Regions from separate parts of the Streptomyces sp. DG2A-72 genome, predicted to be linked through region 4. Evidence: riboswitches for the same ligand, from Rfam matches in the RefSeq annotation. Region 4 holds a riboswitch; each other region holds the start of a gene.
What was found. Region 4 has a riboswitch for cobalamin ahead of QQY66_RS10300 (cobalamin biosynthesis protein). Riboswitches for the same ligand answer to the same signal wherever they lie in the genome.
Positions count from the first base shown of each region.

Region 1 (4,547 bases), 1.1 Mb from region 4:
CGCTTCTCCACGCCGAACAGCTTGCCCAGGTTGGTGAGGTCCTCGTACAGCGCGTCCAGCGGCGGCATGATGCCCCGCGAGGTCTCCGTACGGCCGTTGCGGCAGGACTCGGTGAGGATGTACGAGGGGATGCCGAGCTTGGTCAGTGCGTCCGGGGTGAAGTCGCTGTCCTCGCGGAAGCCGTAGTTCCAGCCGGCGAAGACCCAGTCGGCGCGGGCGTCGAGGACGTTCTCCTTGGTGAGCTGGTCCTTCGACAGCCACTTCACCTTGTCGTAGCCGTCCTTCCACGGAACCCCGTCCAGGTCCCCCTTGTCGTCGGGCATCGCGAACCCGGCCATCCGATCCTCGAGCCCGAGCGCGAACATCAGCTCGGTGATCCCGACATCGTTGGTGACGACCCGCTCCGGGACCTTGTCGTACGTCACCTTGTGCCCGCAGTTGGTGAGGGTGACGGACGACGCGGCCTTCGAGTCCGGCGAGGGCGCGACCTCGGCACCGCAGCCCGCGCTGAGCACGGCCAGGCAGACGGCGACGGCGACAACTGGCATACGCATGCAGGGAGTTCCTTAATCCGGCGGCGGGAGAAGGTCGAAGAGCAACTGCACGGCGCCCGTCTCCGGATGCCGTACGGGATGGGCGCGTACGCCGAACACCTCGGCGAGCAGGGCGGGTCGGAGTACGTCATGTGGCACGCCGGACGCGACGATCCGACCGTCCTGAATCACGTACAGCAGATCGCAGTGTGCGGCGGCGAGGTTGAGGTCGTGCAGCGCGGCGAGCGCGGTCAGGCCGCTCGCCCGGACCAGGGACAGCACCTCCAACTGGTGTGCGATGTCGAGGTGGTTGGTGGGTTCGTCGAGGACGAGGACACGGGGCTGCTGGGCGAGGGCCCGGGCGATGAGGACGCGCTGCTTCTCACCGCCGGAGAGGGACAGGAACCCGCGGCCGGCGAGCTGGGTGACCCCGGTCAGATCCATGGCCTCGGCGCAGATGGTCCGGTCGTCGGCGGCCGTCCGTCCGTGATGCGGCAGCCGTCCCATCCCGACGACCTCGGCGACGGTGAAGTCGAACTCGGACGACGACTCCTGCGGCAGCGCGGCCAGCACCCGCGCGACGGCCCGCGGATTCATCGCGTGCACGTCGTCACCGTCGAGCCGCACGGCACCGCCGCTCGGCCGCAGGGCCCGGTACACGCACCGCAACAGGGTCGACTTTCCACTCCCGTTGGGCCCGACGAGCCCCACGAACGCCCCGCTGTCCACGCTGAGCCGCAGATCGTCGACCAGCCGGACCGCACCGGCGGCGACGGACACGTCCTCGACGTCGAGCCGCATCTCAACGACCTCCGAATGCGTAGCCGCCACGCCGCATCAGCAGCAGGAAGGCGGGCACCCCGACGACGGCGGTGATGACCCCGACCGGCAGTTCGGCCGGGGCGAGCAACAACCGCGACAGCACATCCGCCCAAACGAGCAGGACGGCCCCGGCGAGGGGAGCCACGACCAGCACGCGCCGGTGATCGGCACCGACGAGCATCCGTACGACGTGCGGCACCATCAGACCGACGAACCCGATGGCCCCGCTGACGGCGACGACGGTCCCGGTCACGGCGGCGGTGACGAGGAACAACTCCCGCCGCAGCCGGGCCGGTTGTACACCGAGCGCCGTGGCGGTCTCGTCGCCCATGGCCAGGGCGTTCAGCGACTCCGCGCGGCGGGCAAGCCATGCCCACCCGGCCGCTACGGTCACGGCGGCGATCGGCACCTTCTCCCAGGTCGCCCCGCCCAGACTCCCGAGCAGCCACATCATCGCGGACCTGGCGGCCTCGCCGCGGGCGGCGCCGAAGACCATCACCGTGGTCACGGCCTCGAAGCCGTACGCCAGAGCCGTCCCGGTCAGGATCAGCCGCAGCGGGGTGAGCCCGTGCGTTCCGGACCGGGCAACGGCGTACACGATCGCCATGGCGGCGAGCGCGGACCCGAATGCGGATATGGACAGAGCCCACATCCCGAGCCCCGCGAAGGCACCCAGCAGGATGACGGCATTGGCCCCCACAGCGGCACCGGACGAAATCCCCAGCACGAACGGATCCGCAAGGGCGTTACGCACCATGGCCTGCACGGCGACCCCGACGGCGGCGAGCCCGGCCCCGACGACGGCGGCGAGGACGACGCGGGGCAGCCGGATCTCCCAGACGATGGTGTACGCGGCGACGTCATCGGCGTTGACGGTCCCGCCACCGGTCCCCGCCCACAGGAACCGGAAGACGTCGGCCCAGCCGAGCCCGGCGGCGCCGAGGCCCACCCCGCACAGCAAGGACAGGGCGAGCAGCAGCCCCAGCCCAAGAGCCAGCGGCACGACGGGTATTCGGCGCACGATCGGCGTCCTTCGCCTCGGGCCGCCTGATGAACGAGAGCAAGGAGACGGCCCGCACGGCCGAACCGCGCGATCCCCTTCCCGCAGTCCACGGCGAGCAGTCACAGGGTCACGAACCGCGGGTGATCGGGCTCGCGCGAACCGTCCACCGGGGCCGGCCACGCTTACCGTTGCGGGTCAGCGCCGGACTCTCACCGGACTTCCCCCACGGGACGCGGGGGGAGCGTAGCAAACCGGTCATCGCTCGACCTCGGCGCCCTGCGCCCCCGGAGCGAGGTGCGTGTCCTGTTCATGTTCGACCCGTGGCGTTCGGCGATTCTCTTGGTCGCAGGAGACAACGCCGGGAACTGGAGCGCCTGGTCCGACGAGGCGATTCCGGCACCGTGAGCGGGCAGAAGAGCTGTCGGGTGGTCGCGAAGCCTTTCTCGACGGTGCTCAGCGCATGGTGGCCGAGCGCAAGGTCGGCTGACGCGGGGCGCCGGGGTCACCTCGCCACGGCGCGGATGAACTCCGTCCAGGCAGCCGAGCCGATCAGGAGGACGGGGCCGCCCTCGGGGACTTTGCTGTCACGGACGGGGACGACACCGGGGACTCCGTCGGCTACCTCGACGCAGCTGCCGCCGTTGCCGTCGCTGTACGTGCTTTTGCGCCAGCGGGCGGCGCCGGGGAAATCGTGCGCGACCTCGACGCACTCGCCGCCGTTGTCGTCGCTGTATGTGCTTTTGCGCCAGCGTGCGTTGCTCAGGTCATACTCGCGCATCGTCTGTGATCCTCCGCCACCGATTCGATCAGGGCCAGGGACGCCTCCGGCGGCAGCGCGGCGGCCCTGAGCAGATCGTATGCCCCCTGTACGCGCTTCACTAGGGCCGGATCGTCCAGCAGGTTCCCCGAATACACGGCCTCTGTATAGGCGGTTGGCGGTGCGTCCTCGAACTCCATGAGCTGCACCATCCGGCCCATGAGGGGGTACGCACCAACAGAGGTCGGGAGCACCTGGACCAGGACCTTCCGCTGCCGTACCAGCGCTGCGATGTGGTCCAACTGCTGGGCCATCTCGCCTGCGCTGCCGACCGGAATGCGCAGCACGTGTTCGTGCAGGATCGCCCAATACACGGGCCCTGTAGCGGCGGCCAGGATCTGCGCCCGCTCGATGCGCGCCGCGATCTTCTCCTCAATGTGAGAGTCGGTGGCGAAGGGGTTGCTCGCCAGCGTCACTGCCCGCGTGTACGCGGCGGTCTGCAGGAGGCCCGGCACGAGCGTCGGCGCGAACGTGCAGATCTTCGTCGCCAGACGCTCCAGCTCCGCCGCCCTCGCGAAGTAATCCGCGTACCGCTTGTCGTCAATCAGCTTCCGGCACAACCGCTCGAAAATACCGTCGGTTTGCAGCACCTCATCAATCCGCTGGGCGATATCCAACTGCGGCTTTCGAATCGCCTGCTCGAACTGGCCGATATAGGCGCCCGAGACGAAGACGCGCGCCCCCAACTCGACCTGAGTGAGCCCCCTGTCCTCCCGGTGCCTCTTCAGTTCCGTGCCGAAGAACTCCCATGCCGCCTGACGTGAACCGTTGGCCACAGTTCAACCCCCTTGTGCTGCCCCGAACTTGTAGAGCAGAGACTCCTGCCGAGTGTAGATGTGGTGCGCCACCCTTGAGATGCGAAGCGTAAAACCCGAAAAGGGAGGGGAACCACGTGAAGGCACAGCACTCGGCGCTCTGCGTCGAAGAGGCGGAGGAAGCAGTGAAGGAATTGCGGGCAGCATTGAAAAACGCAGGAATCATTCTGCCGTCCCTGCGGATCGACCCGGCAAGTCTTGCGCGGGAGGCGCCCTGTCCGCTCGTCGAATTGGGCCGCTGTTCCGTCGAGGCCGCGCAGCGACTCACGGCGGTTCTGCGGTGAGGCCGCCGGTCGGGTCGTATGTCGTGGACACCCGCAACGGGAGGCTCGGCATCGTCATGGGGCATGAGGGGCCCTATGTCCAGCTGAGACCGTACGGCGGCGGCAGGGAGTGGGACGCGGAGCCGGGCGCGGTGCGCCGGGCCACCCCGGCCGAGCGGCTCAGCGCGGCGACGGCGTACGCCAATGCCCGCAGTCGGGGTGAGGTCCCTTGAAAGCGGGTGTGACTGCGAGAATGGCCTCATGAGTCTGTTCCGCGACGACGGCATCGTCCTG
Region 1 is NZ_JASTLC010000001.1:3,198,835-3,203,381, reverse strand. It holds gene QQY66_RS15335 (ABC transporter substrate-binding protein) at 1-554, opposite strand, end outside; gene QQY66_RS15330 (ABC transporter ATP-binding protein) at 567-1,334, opposite strand; gene QQY66_RS15325 (iron ABC transporter permease) at 1,336-2,376, opposite strand; cobalamin riboswitch at 2,476-2,625, opposite strand; partial or broken gene QQY66_RS15320 (DNA-binding protein) at 2,644-2,763, shown strand; gene QQY66_RS15315 (DUF397 domain-containing protein) at 2,861-3,136, opposite strand; gene QQY66_RS15310 (helix-turn-helix transcriptional regulator) at 3,118-3,951, opposite strand; gene QQY66_RS15305 (hypothetical protein) at 4,068-4,274, shown strand; gene QQY66_RS15300 (hypothetical protein) at 4,271-4,486, shown strand; gene QQY66_RS50385 (hypothetical protein) at 4,515-4,547, shown strand, end outside.
Region 1: it holds a riboswitch for cobalamin, as region 4 does, so the genes downstream of both, QQY66_RS15325 (iron ABC transporter permease) here and QQY66_RS10300 (cobalamin biosynthesis protein) in region 4, are expected to answer to the same signal.

Region 2 (4,547 bases), 6.3 Mb from region 4:
ATCCCCGCTGCCCGGCAACCGCGTGGCCCTGGTGATCGGCGATGTGATGGGCCACTCCATGACCTCGGCCGCGATCATGGGCCAGCTGCGGACCAGCGTCCAGGCCCTGGCCGGGCTCGACCTGCCCCCGGACGAGGTGCTGCACCACCTCGACGAGCAGGCGGGACGGCTGGGCAGCGAACACACCGCGACCTGCCTGTACGCCTTGTACAACCCCGTACTGCACCGGCTGATCGTGTCCAGCGCCGGCCATCTGCCGCCGGTGCTGCTGCGTCCCGACGGCAGCGTGGAGGTGCTGGACGTCCCGCCCGGAGCGCCGATCGGTGTCGGCAGCGGCGGATTCGAGTCCGTCGAGACCCACGCGCCGACCGGGGCGACGCTGCTGCTGTACACCGACGGCCTGGTCGAGTCCCGCGACTCGGACGTGCTGACCGGGGTGGAGCGGCTGTGCGCCCGGCTGCGCGCGACCGGCCCGGGATCCGCGCCGCCGACGCTGGAAGACCTGTGCGACCAGGCGCTCGGCCCTCTGGACGCCGGTGACCGGGACGACGACATCGCGCTGCTCGCGGCCCGGTTCGAGGGCATCCTGCCGGAGACCGTCGCCTACTGGTACATGGCTCCGCGCCCGCAGACCGCGCGGCAGGCCCGTCGGCTGACCCGCAGGACGCTGCACGGCTGGGGCCTCGACGACCTGCTGGAGTCCACCGAGCTGATGGTCAGCGAGGTGGTGGCCAACGCCGTGCGCTTCGCCTCCCGGCCGATCACCCTGCGGCTCCTCTGCACGGACGTGCTGCGCTGCGAGGTGGGCGACGACTCGCCCGTGGTGCCGAGGATGCGGCACGCCCGGCTGAGCGACGAGGGCGGGCGCGGGCTGTTCCTGGTCGACCAGCTGGCAGAGCGCTGGGGGGCAACTCGGGTGAGCACGGGCAAGGTTGTGTGGTTCGAGCAGCCGCTGCCTCCCGCGGGTTAAGCTGGCCGACGCAGCTGGTTCGCCCCGCCTGCCAGGCGGGATGCGTCGCAAGAGGGAACCCGGTGAAAATCCGGGACTGCCCCGCAGCGGTGAACGGGAACGACCGCCGTCATACGCACTGGGTCCATGAATCGGGCCTGGGAAGCGACGGCCAGTAGATGTCTCGTACGACGACGAGACGTGCCCGTGAGTCCGAAGACCTGCCAACTGCCCGTGTGCGAACCACTCGTGCGCGGACATCCCGGTGACCTCGAGGGCGGGTCGGCGTACCACCGAGCGGACGGCCAGTGGCCGTTGCCGTCCGGTTGGTCACCCTTCGCGTTCTCGTCCCGTCTCCGGGATCTCAGGGATTCATCTCGCGAAGGAGATCTCCGTGACAAGCAAGCCCGCAGCCGCGGCAGCACGGGCCACCGTGTACGGCTACCCCCGCCAGGGACAGCACCGGGAACTGAAGAAGGCGATCGAGGGCTACTGGAAGGGCCGCGTCACCGCCGACGCCCTCCGCGCCACCGCCGCCGAACTGCGCCGCGGCAACTGGCGGCAACTGTCCGGCGCCGGCATCCACGAGGTACCGACCGGTGACTTCTCGTACTACGACCACGTCCTCGACACCACCGTCATGGTCGGCGCGATCCCCGAGCGGCACCGGGCCGCCGTCGAAGCGGACGCCCTGGACGGCTACTTCGCCATGGCGCGCGGCACCCAGGACGTGGCGCCGCTGGAGATGACGAAGTGGTTCGACACCAACTACCACTATCTGGTGCCGGAGTTGGGCCCGGACATGGTGTTCACGGCGGACTCCGCCAAGCAGGTCGCCGAGTTGAAGGAAGCCCTCACCCTGGGCCTGACAGCGCGACCGGTCCTGGTCGGCCCCGTCACCTACCTCCTGCTCGCCAAGCCCGCCCCCGGCGTGGCCGCCGGCTTCGACCCGATCACCCTCCTCGACCGGCTGCTGCCGGTGTACGCCGAGGTCCTCGCCGACCTGCGCGCCGCCGGCGCCGAGTGGGTGCAGCTGGACGAGCCCGCCCTCGTCCAGGATCGCACCCCGGCCGAACTGAACGCCGCCGAGCGGGCGTACCGAGGGCTGGGCGCCCTCACCGACCGGCCGAGGCTGCTGGTCGCCTCGTACTTCGACCGGCTCGGCGATGCGCTGCCGGTACTGGCCAAGGCCCCGGTCGACGGACTCGCGCTGGACTTCACCGAGGCCGCCGCCGCCAACCTGGACGCCCTCGCCGCGGTCGGCGGGCTGCCCGGCAAGCGGCTGGTCGCGGGTGTCGTCAACGGCCGCAACATCTGGGCCAACGACCTGTCGGCGTCGCTCACCACGCTCGGCACCCTGCTGGGTCTGGCCGACCGGGTCGACGTCGCGGCCTCCTGCTCCCTGCTGCACGTCCCCCTCGACACGGCGGCCGAGCGGGACATCGAGCCGCAGATCCTGCGCTGGCTCGCCTTCGCCCGGCAGAAGACCGCCGAGATCGTCACCCTCGCCAAGGGCCTCGCCCACGGCACCGACGCGATCACCGCCGAACTCGCCGCCAACCGCGCCGACCTGGCCTCCCGCACCAACTCCCCCATCAGCCGCGACCCGGCCGTACGGAACCGCGCCCCGGCCGTCACCGCGGCCGACGCCCGCCGCTGCCAGCCGTACGCCGAGCGGGCCGCCGCCCAGCGGGCCCACCTCGGCCTGCCGCCGCTGCCGACCACCACCATCGGCTCGTTCCCGCAGACCGGCGAACTGCGCGCGGCGCGCGCGCACTTGAAGGCGGGCCGGATCGACACGGCCGACTACGAGGAGCGGATCAGGACGGAGATCCAGGAGGTGATCTCCTTCCAGGAGAAGACCGGGCTTGACGTTCTGGTGCACGGCGAGCCCGAACGGGGCGACATGGTCCAGTACTTCGCCGAACAGCTCACCGGCTGCCTCGCCACCCAGCACGGCTGGGTCCAGTCCTACGGCACCCGCTACGTCCGCCCGCCGATCCTGGCCGGCGACATCTCCCGCCCCGAGCCGATGACGGTGCGCTGGACGACGTACGCCCAGTCCCTCACCTCGCGCCCCGTCAAGGGCATGCTCACCGGTCCGGTCACCATGCTCGCCTGGTCCTTCGTCCGCGACGACCAGCCGATCGACGAGACAGCCCGGCAGGTCGCCCTGGCTCTCCGCGACGAGGTGAACGACCTTGAGGCGGCGGGCACTTCGGTGATCCAGGTCGACGAACCGGCCCTGCGCGAGACGCTGCCGATGCGCGCCGCCGACCACCCCGCCTACCTGGCCTGGGCCACGGAGGCGTTCCGTCTGACGACGAGCGGCGTGCGCCCGGACACGCAGATCCACACCCACATGTGCTACGCCGAGTTCGGCGACATCGTCCAGGCCATCGACGACCTCGACGCGGACGTCATCAGCCTGGAGGCGGCCCGCTCCCATATGCAGGTCGCCCGCGAACTCGCCGGCCACGGCTATCCGCGCGAGGCCGGACCCGGCGTGTACGACATCCACTCCCCGCGCGTGCCGAGCGCCGAGGAAGCGGCCGAACTCCTGCGCACCGCCCTGAAGGCGATCCCCGCCGACCGGCTGTGGGTCAATCCCGACTGCGGCCTGAAGACCCGAGCCTGGCCGGAGACCCGTTCCTCACTGGAGAACCTGGTCACCGCGGCCCGCACGGTCCGCGCCGAACTGCCCACGCCCTGACCACCTGCCTCCCACCGGCCGGGGCCGCCCCGCGCGCCCCGGCCGGGTCCGGCGAACCGGCCGTAGTAATGGAATCCATTTTCATGTAGCGTGACGGTGCTCGCCCACCCAGGAGATCCGCCATGCCTTCCCTTGCGCCGTCCGACCGTCTGCCCGTCACCGTGCTGTCCGGGTTCCTGGGAGCGGGCAAGACCACGCTGCTCAACCATGTCCTCGGCAACCGTGAGGGCCTGCGGGTCGCGGTCATCGTCAACGACATGAGCGAGATCAACATCGACGCCGCGCTGGTCCGCGGCGGCGAGGCCGCTCTGTCGCGGACCGAGGAACGCCTGGTCGAGATGACCAACGGGTGCATCTGCTGCACTCTGCGCGACGATCTGCTGGAGGAGGTCGACCGGCTGGCCCGCGAGGGCCGCTTCGACTACCTCCTCATCGAGTCGTCCGGCATCTCGGAGCCGATGCCGGTCGCGGCCACCTTCGCCTTCGCCCGCGACGACGGCGCCACCCTCGGCGACCTGGCCCGACTGGACACCATGGTCACGGTCGTGGACGCCGCGAACTTCCTGCCCGAACTGGCGGGCGGCGACGAGCTGGTGGAGCGGGGGCTCGACCAGTACGAGGACGACGAGCGCACCGTCAGCGATCTGCTGATGGACCAGATCGAGTTCGCGGACGTGATCGTCGTCAACAAGCTCGACCTCGTCGACACCGCGACCGCCGACCGGCTGCGCGCGACGCTCGCCCGCCTCAACCCCGCCGCCCGGATCGTCCGCGCCGAGCACGGCCGGGTCGACGTCCGCGAGGTGCTGGGCACCGGTCTGTTCGACCTGGAGCGCGCACAGCAGGCGCCGGGCTGGGTCCGGGAGCTGAACGGCGACCATGTCC
Region 2 is NZ_JASTLC010000001.1:8,428,297-8,432,843, reverse strand. It holds partial or broken gene QQY66_RS40035 (SpoIIE family protein phosphatase) at 1-970, shown strand, start outside; cobalamin riboswitch at 969-1,193, shown strand; gene metE (5-methyltetrahydropteroyltriglutamate--homocysteine S-methyltransferase) at 1,344-3,662, shown strand; gene QQY66_RS40025 (GTP-binding protein) at 3,785-4,547, shown strand, end outside.
Region 2: it holds a riboswitch for cobalamin, as region 4 does, so the genes downstream of both, metE (5-methyltetrahydropteroyltriglutamate--homocysteine S-methyltransferase) here and QQY66_RS10300 (cobalamin biosynthesis protein) in region 4, are expected to answer to the same signal.

Region 3 (4,547 bases), 4.7 Mb from region 4:
CGCTTGTGCCGCGCGGGCGATGCGGGTCGCCGGGCGGGAGCGCAGGTAGTACGTCGTCTTCAGCCCCGACTTCCAGGCGTACGCGTACATCGAGGAGAGCTTGCCGATGGTCGGCGTCTCCAGGAAGAGGTTCAGGGACTGGGACTGGTCCAGGAACGGGGTGCGGTCAGCCGCCATGTCGATCAGGCCGCGCTGCGGGATCTCCCACGCCGTGCGGTACAGCGCCCGTACGTCCGCCGGGATCCAGGCGAAGTCCTGCACCGAGCCGCCCGACTCACGCAGGGCCTCCCGCGTGCGGGCGTCCCAGACGCCGAGCGCCTTGAGTTCGTTCACCAGGTACGAGTTGACCTGGAGGAACTCGCCGGACAGGGTCTCGCGCTTGAAGAGGTTGGACACCTGCGGCTCGATGCACTCGTACACACCGGCGATGGACGCGATGGTCGCGGTGGGCGCGATCGCCAGCAGGAGGGAGTTGCGCATCCCGACCTCGGCGATGCGTTCCCGCAGGGCCGCCCAGCGCTCGGGCCAGGTGAGCTCGACGTCGTAGTGGTCGGGGTGCAGGACACCCTTGGCGGTACGGGTCTTCTGCCAGGCGGGGAGGGGCCCGTTGCGCTCGGCGAGGTCGGCGGAGGCCTCGTACGAAGCCAGCATGATGCGCTCGGCGATGCGGGTGGAGAGGGCCTTGGCCTCGGGTGAGTCGAAGGGCAGGCGCAGCTTGAAGAAGACGTCCTGCAGGCCCATCGCGCCGAGTCCGACGGGGCGCCACTTGGCGTTGGAGCGGCCCGCCTGCTCGGTCGGGTAGAAGTTGATGTCGACGACGCGGTCCAGGAAGGTGACGGCGGTGCGGACCGCCTCGTCCAGCCGCTCCCAGTCGATGTCCCCGTCGTTCACGAACGCGCCGAGGTTGACCGACCCCAGGTTGCACACCGCCGTCTCGCCGTCGTCCGTGACCTCCAGGATCTCCGTGCAGAGGTTGGAGGAGTGGACGACATGGCCCGGCTCGGCGGTCTGGTTGGCGGTGCGGTTGGCGGCGTCCTTGAAGGTCATCCAGCCGTTGCCGGTCTGCGCGAGGGTACGCATCATGCGGCCGTACAGGTCACGGGCGGGGATGGTCTTGCGCGCGAGCCCCGCGGCCTCCGCCTTCCGATAGGCGGCGTCGAACTCCTCGCCCCACAGGTCGACCAGTTCGGGCACATCGGCGGGGGAGAAGAGGGACCACACCCCGTCCGCGTTCACCCGGCGCATGAACTCGTCCGGGACCCAGTGCGCGAGGTTCAGATTGTGCGTACGGCGGGCGTCCTCACCGGTGTTGTCGCGCAGCTCCAGGAACTCCTCGATGTCGGAGTGCCAGGTCTCCAGGTACACCGCCGCCGCGCCCTTGCGCCGGCCGCCCTGGTTCACGGCGGCGACCGAGGCGTCCAGGGTCTTCAGGAACGGGACGATGCCGTTGGAGTGCCCGTTCGTGCCGCGGATCAGTGAACCGCGGGAGCGGATGCGGGAGTAGGCGATGCCGATGCCGCCCGCGTGCTTCGAGAGGCGGGCCACCTGGTGGTAGCGGTCGTAGATGGAGTCCAGCTCGTCCTTGGGGGAGTCGAGGAGGTAGCAGGACGACATCTGGGGGTGCCGGGTGCCGGAGTTGAAGAGGGTGGGGGAGGAGGGGAGGTAGTCGAGGCGGCTCATCAGCCCGTAGAGAGCGGCGACTTCGTCGACGGACCTCGCGGTGTCGTCCTCGGCGAGACCGGCGGCGACGCGCAGCATGAAGTGCTGGGGCGTCTCGATCACCTTGCGGGTGAGGGGATGCCGGAGGAGGTAGCGGCTGTGCAGGGTGCGCAGGCCGAAGTAGCCGAAGCGGTCGTTGGCCGCACGGTCGATCAGGTGGTCCAGGCGGTCCGTGTGCAGCCGTACGAACTCGGCGGTGCGGTCGGCGATGAGGCCCTCGCGGTGGCCGACGGCGACCGACTCGGAGAACGACGTGACGCCCTGCGAGGCTGCTTCGGCGGCGATGCTGATCGTCAGGAGACGGGCGGCCAACCGGGAGTACGCGGGGTCCTCCGAGATGAGGCCGGCCGCGGCCTCGGTGGCCAGCTCGCGCAACTCCGACTCGTCCGCCCGGGCCGACTTGCCGCGCAGCGCGGCGGCGGCGACCCGGCCGGGGTCGGCGTCGGGGAGGTCGGCGGTCAGCTCGGTCAGGGTCCGCAGCAGTGCGGTTCCTGGACCGTCGGTCTCCTGGATCGCTGAGGCCGGTTCGGCTGGCGCGATGGTCACGTGGGGCTCTCCCTCGCTCGGCACGGGGCCTTGCGGAGGGCAGGGGGCAGCACACGAGCGCACACGGCGTCGCGCCCACCGGCCCATTCCACGAGGCCCGGACATCGGGCGCACCGGCCGGGTGGCCGGGCGCGCTGTCGACAGGTCCTCGGACTGAATCCTGTGCACGCCGCTTCTGGGAACAGACACGCACAAGTACACCGTTGCGGGACAGTTCCGGATTCGCACCGGATTCCCCTGCGGCGACAGCGAGCATGAGCATACATCTTGTGCCGGGTTCCGGTGACACCCCTAGATGTTGTGTCGCGGTGACTTCAGAGCGTCAATTCATAAGTGAGGAGAGTGAACTCGGCGCCCGGGATCGGGTTCCAGTCGCGCTCGGGGGCACGGGTGAAGCCGAGGCGCTCGTAGATGCGGTGGGCGGCGTGCATGGTGCGCTGGGTCGACAGGACGACGGCGGTGCGCTCCGCGGTTCTCGCCCGGTCGACGCAGGCTCGTACGAGGGCTTCTCCGGCGCCTCTGCCGCGGGCCGCCCGGGCTACGGCGAGCATGCGGATCTCCGCCTCTCCCGGGCGGGCGAGGTCGGCCATGGGGCCGGGGGAGGGGACGAAGGTGACGCCGCCGAGGAGTTGGTCGCCCTGTGTGGCCACGAGGACGTCGGCCGCTGCCGCCCGCTTGGCCACGTCCTTCAGCTCACCGAGGTACCAGTCGCTCTCGCCGAACGTCAGGAGGTCGTCCTGGAGGTAGGCCTGGGCGGTGATCTCGCCGAGGGTGTCGTATTCGGTGGGTTCTACGGGCCGGATCACTATGTCCATGCAGGTGAGTGTGCCGGACAGGTACGACAACGGGCCGCCGGATTTCCCCGACGGCCCGTGCCCTGACGTACAGGTCAGTGAGCCGCGCCGGCAGTCGCCGGGGGCAGCTCCGTCTTGACTTCCGGGTCTCTCGCCGCCTCGCCCGTGTAGTCCTCCGGGCTTGTCTCGTCCACGCCCTCGGGGGCCTTCATCGCCTTCAGTACGAAGGTGAGGACGACCGTCACCACCAGGTTCAGGATGAACGCCGTCAGGCCGATGTAGCCGATCTCGCCGATGCCGGGGATCTCCTTGGAGGAGCCGCCGAAGTGCTTCTGGGTCGGGGAGGCGACGCCGTACGCGGCGACTGTGCCGTAGATCATGCCGACCGCCCAGCCGGCGAGCAGGGCCCAGCGGTGGAACCAGCGAGTGAAGAGGCCGCCGACGAGGGCCGGGAAGGTCTGGAGGATCCAGATGCCGCCGAGGAGCTGGAAGTTGATCGCGACCGTCTTGTCCATGGTCAGGACGAAGACCAGCGCGCCCACCTTCACGAGCAGGGACACCAGCTTGGAGACCTTGGTCTCCTGCGCCGGCGTGGCGTCCGGCTTGATGAAGTCCTTGTAGATGTTGCGGGTGAAGAGGTTGGCCGCCGCGATGGACATGATCGCCGCCGGCACCAGCGCGCCGATGCCGATCGCCGCGAAGGCCACGCCCGCGAACCAGTCGGGGAACATCGTCTCGAACAGCTGCGGGATCGCCAACTGGCCGTTGTCCACCTTGATTCCGGCGGCGATCGCCATGAAGCCCAGCAGACCGAGCAGGCCCAGCATCAGCGAGTACAGCGGCAGGATCGTGGAGTTGCGGCGGATGACGTCACGGCTGCGGCTGGAGAGCACGGCCGTCACCGAGTGCGGGTACATGAACAGCGCGAGCGCCGAGCCGAGGGCCAGGGTCGCGTATGTCCACTGGCCGGCGTCACCCGGGACCATCGCGCCGCGTGGCGCGCCCGTCGCCGGGTTGGTCTGGCTGAACGCGGCGCTCGCCTTGGCGAAGATGTCGTCGAACCCGCCCAGCTTGATCGGGATGTAGATGATCGCGACCGCGATGACGATGTAGATCAGCGTGTCCTTCACGAACGCGATCAGCGCCGGGGCCCGCAGACCCGAGGAGTACGTGTACGCGGCCAGCACGCCGAAGGCGATCAGCAGCGGCAGGTCCTTGATGAACCAGTTGGTGTCCTCGCCGCCGCCGACGCCCATCACGTCCAGCACGGCCTGGATGCCGACCAGTTGGAGCGCGATGTACGGCATCGTGGCGAGGATGCCGGTGACGGCGACCGCCAGCGACAGCCCCTTGGAGTCGAAGCGGCCCCGGACGAAGTCCGACGTGGTGACGTAGCCGTGCTTGTGCGAGACCGACCACAGCCGCGGCAGGAAGACGAACATCATCGGGTAGATGAGGATCGTGTAGGGCACCGCGAAGAAGCCGGCC
Region 3 is NZ_JASTLC010000001.1:6,827,074-6,831,620, forward strand. It holds gene QQY66_RS32505 (ribonucleoside-diphosphate reductase subunit alpha) at 1-2,265, opposite strand, end outside; cobalamin riboswitch at 2,364-2,537, opposite strand; gene QQY66_RS32510 (GNAT family N-acetyltransferase) at 2,580-3,080, opposite strand; gene mctP (monocarboxylate uptake permease MctP) at 3,155-4,547, opposite strand, start outside.
Region 3: it holds a riboswitch for cobalamin, as region 4 does, so the genes downstream of both, QQY66_RS32505 (ribonucleoside-diphosphate reductase subunit alpha) here and QQY66_RS10300 (cobalamin biosynthesis protein) in region 4, are expected to answer to the same signal.

Region 4 (4,547 bases):
ACGAGAAACCCGGCGACGAGTGCCTGGTCCTCGGGGGACAGCAGCGCCACCGTGCCGAAGAAGGAGGCGAAGACGCCGCCGCGGTCGATGTCGCCGACGACGAGCACCGGCAGCCCGGCATTGCGGGCGATGCCCATGTTGACGATGTCGGTCCGCCGCAGATTGATCTCGGCCGGAGAGCCGGCCCCCTCGCAGATCACCGCGTCATACGTGCCCCGCAACTCGGCAAGACAGTCGAGCACGGTCCCGAGCAGCCGCTCCTGCCGCCCCCCGTGATACCCCCGAGCACTCAGCTCCCCCACGGGCTTCCCCATGAGCACGACCTGACTGCTCTGCTCGCCACCCGGCTTGAGCAGCACGGGATTCATCAGCGCGGTCGGCTCGACGCGACAGGCCTGCGCCTGCATGGCCTGCGCCCGCCCGATCTCCGCGCCTTCCCGGGTCACGAACGAATTGAGGGACATGTTCTGCGCCTTGAACGGCGCGACCTTGACGCCCTGCCGCACCAGCCACCGGCAGATCCCGGCGGTGACGACGCTCTTGCCGGCGTCGGAGGTGGTGCCGGCGACGAGGAGACCACCGCCTGTCATGAGGTACGCCCCTTCACGATGCGGCGCGCGGCGACACAGACGCCGAGCGCGAGCCAGCCGACGCGCCTGGACAGTCGTACGGCCGCTTCGATGTCCTGCGTACCGACGGTCCGCCCGGCCCCGTTCAGCACGGGCCGGTGCTCGACCCGTCCGCCGTACGACAGCGTCCCGCCCAGCCGCACGCCCAGCGCCCCCGCGAACGAGGCCTCCACGGGCCCGGCGTTGGGGCTCGGGTGCTTGGCGGCATCGGCGCGCCAGGCTCGTACGGCCCCGCGGGGGTCACCGCCGGCGACGGCGGCGAGTACGGCGGTCAGCCGCGATCCCGGCCACCCCGCCACGTCGTCGAGCCGCGCCGAAGCCCAGCCGTACCGCCGGTACTTGGGCGATCTGTGCCCCACCATGGCGTCGAGCGTGTTCACGGCCCGGAACCCGACGAGCCCGGGAACGCCCCCCACAGCGCCCCACACCAGCGCCCCCACGACGGCATCGGAGGTGTTCTCGGCGACGGACTCCACAACGGCCCGAGCGATCCCGTCCGCATCGAGCGCCTGCGGATCCCGCCCGCACAGATGCGGCAGCCGTGCCCGCGCCCCCTCGACGTCCCCCGCATCCAGGGCACGCCCGATGCCCCGGGCCTCCCGGGCGAGCGAAGTCCCCCCGACGACCGCCCAGGTGGCCGTGCCGGTCAGGGCGACGGAGGCGGCGGGAGACGTACGTACGACACGGGCGGCGAGCGCCCCGACGGCCACGGCGCCACCGGCGCAGACGGCGGTGTGCAGCGCGCCCCACCCGCGATGGTCGCGCCACAACACCTTTTCCACGGCCCCGGCGGCCCGCCCGAACGCGGCGACCGGATGCCCCCGGCGCGGATCGCCGAGCAGCAGGTCGCCGAGGAGTCCGGCGGCGGCGCCGTACGCGAAGACGCGATCGGCACGCATGGAGCTCAGCCGACCGCGGGGTCAGACAGAGACCTGGTACTGCACCTCGAACGGCAGCCGAGCATCGCGATATGTCCTCACTCAGGGTGTCCACGCCCTGGTTCGACGAGACCGGCGGCGAGAGTTCCTGGCTCCCGGGGCTTTCTACCCCGGTGACAGTGGCGGGACCGCGCCGGACTCACACCGGCTTCCTCTTCTGCCGCCGTACATGGCCCCGGCAGTCCACCATGGGGTTGGAAGGGCCGTCAACTTGCCGTTGACCTGCGGCGGGAGAGTGTGCTGAGGCCCACACACGCGTGGGGCGCGGGACGGTGGTCCGTCCCGCACCCCGGGTGCTTTCACGCTCCGCGTGTCACGCGACGATCAGATAGATCCCGTAGCCCACCGCCGCCGCGCAGGCCGCGAAGCAGGTGTACGCGCCGGTGACCGCGAGCGCGGCGGAGTCGCCCTGGGACACGGCGCGTTCGCGGCGGGAGAGGCCTGCGACGCCGAGGGTGAACAGGGACACGAGGGCCACGGTGACCACGAGGCTGACGCCGAAGACGGAGCCGAGGGCCGCCCAGTCGATCTTCATGTTGCTGCTTTCGCTTTCTGGGGAAACCGGGTGGGGGTCAGACCTTGGCCTGCGAAGGCGCCGGTTCGGAGGCCGGGGCGGGGATCGTGGCCGTCAGCTCGTCGGTCGCGGTGCCCGCGGGCGGCGGGGTCACCGCGGCGATCGCCGTCGTCACGACGCCGGCCGGTTCCTCCGTCGTGTCGTTGACGTTCGTGTGGTCGACGACCTCGCGGCGGGAGCGCTGCCAGATCGCGGCGCTGGAGGCGATCAGGAAGACGGCGACCAGGGCGGTGCCCCAGCTGCCGAAGCCCGTCACGTACTCCGCGATCGCGCCGACCAGCGCCGCCGCCGGCAGCGTCAGGCCCCAGGCGACGAACATCCGGGTGGCCGTGGACCAGCGGACGACGCCACCCTTGCGGCCGAGGCCCGCGCCCATCACCGCGCCGGAGACGGAGTGCGTGGTGGAGAGGGAGAAGCCGAGGTGGGAGGAGGCCAGGATGACCGTGGCCGCGCTGGTCTGGGCGGCGAAGCCCTGCTGCGGCTGGAGGTCGGTCAGGCCCTTGCCCATGGTGCGGATGATGCGCCAGCCGCCGAGGTAGGTGCCGAGTGCGATGGCCACGCCCGCGGAGAGGATCACCCAGGTGGGAGGGTTCGAGCCGGGGGCGATCGCGCCGCCGGTGACCAGGGCGAGGGTGATGATGCCCATCGTCTTCTGCGCGTCATTGGTGCCGTGGGCCAGCGAGACCAGACCGGCGGAGGCGATCTGCCCGGCGCGGTAGCCCTTCGCGGCGGCCTTGCCGTCGGCGTCCTTGCCGAGGGAGCCCAGGGAATACGACAGGCGGGTGGCGAGCAGTGCGGCGATGCCCGCGACGAGCGGGGCGGCGATCGCCGGGATCAGCACCTTGGTGACGAGCACGTCGCCGTGGACCGCGCCGACGCCGGCCGAGGCGATGGTGGCGCCGATCAGACCGCCCATGAGCGCGTGCGAGGAACTGGACGGGAGACCGACCAGCCAGGTCAGCAGGTTCCAGAGAATCGCGCCGACCAGGGCGGCGAAGATGACCTCGGGACGTATGCCGGTCTCGTCGACGAGACCCTTGGAGATGGTGTTGGCGACCTCCACCGAGAGGAAGGCGCCGACGAGGTTGAGGACGGCGGACATCGCCACCGCGACCTTGGGTCTGAGCGCACCGGTCGAGATGGTCGTGGCCATCGCGTTGGCGGTGTCGTGGAAACCGTTCGTGAAATCAAACGCGAGAGCGGTGATCACCACAATCGCGAGGATCAGCGAGAAGCTTTCCATTTACCCAGGCAATCGTTCGAGGTCGTTGGCCGGTTGAACGTAGGTAACCTGAGTGAACGGAAGATGAACTGGGCAGGGCCGCACGGTGTCCTGGCGTGACGGTTGTCGCACCGTCGAACCCGCGCGGCCCAGACGGCCCAAGGGTTAGGAGCCTCGGGCAAACTTCTTCAGCTGGGACAGGGACCCATTGAAGAGATTCTGGTCACCCGGCAGGCTGCCGCTGTTGTCGTACTGCCAGAACGTCCAGGCCCCCCAGCCCGCCGGCAGCGTTCCCGCCGTCGAGGAGTTGTAGCGGGCGACCCACAGCGCATGGTCCGAGGCGAAGGCCCGGCTGCTGCCCGTGCACGCGTTCCACCAGTGAGCGGTCGTGTAGATCACGGGGCGGCGTCCGGTGAGCCGCTTGACCTCGTTGCTGAACGACTTGATCCAGACGACCATCCTGGAGTTGCTCATGTTGTAGCACTTGTGCCGCTTGTCGTACGGGTTGTACTCGATGTCGAGCGCCGGCGGCAGAGTCCAGCCGTCCGCCCGCCAGGCGCCGCCGTTGCGCACGAAATGGGCGGCCTGGGTCTTGCCCGACGACTTGTTGGGCAGCGCGAAGTGGTAGGCCCCGCGGATCAGGCCCGCGGTGCGCGAGCCGTTGTACTGCTGGCCGAAGTACGGGTTGCGGTAGGTGTGGGACTCGGTCGCCTTGACGTAGACGAACTTGGCGCCCTTGCTCGCCGCGCTCCGCCAGTCGACGTTCTTCTGGTGCGAGGAGACGTCGTGTCCCTTCGGCTTGCTCGCGGCGAAGGCCGGAACCTCGGTGAGGGCGATTCCCCCGACGGTCAACGCCGTCACGGAGGCCGCTATCACATGGGCGCGGCGACGGAACGGTTTGCGATCACGAGCCATATTTCCCCCCGGAATGGCGACATGCGCGTCAAATCCCCCGGAGAGTACTGGAACGTCCTTGAATGCTCATCGATCTCCGGCCAAGCCGGGGGGTGAGGGGTGTATGTGCCTGTATGCACCCTTCCGGAGGTCGGTCCTCCGCCCTAAAGTGCCCCCGCCTGACGGCGGGTTGACGCCGCGCCTGGCAGGATCGCGGCATGGCTGAGCAGCGGCGGGATCAGGGAGACGGGCGGGAGGCCCGGGAGGAGTCGCAGGTTGTGGGGGACCCG
Region 4 is NZ_JASTLC010000001.1:2,145,525-2,150,071, reverse strand. It holds gene QQY66_RS10305 (cobyric acid synthase) at 1-590, opposite strand, end outside; gene QQY66_RS10300 (cobalamin biosynthesis protein) at 587-1,528, opposite strand; cobalamin riboswitch at 1,630-1,762, opposite strand; gene QQY66_RS10295 (hypothetical protein) at 1,881-2,102, opposite strand; gene QQY66_RS10290 (inorganic phosphate transporter) at 2,140-3,384, opposite strand; gene QQY66_RS10285 (lysozyme) at 3,529-4,278, opposite strand; gene QQY66_RS10280 (class II aldolase/adducin family protein) at 4,476-4,547, shown strand, end outside.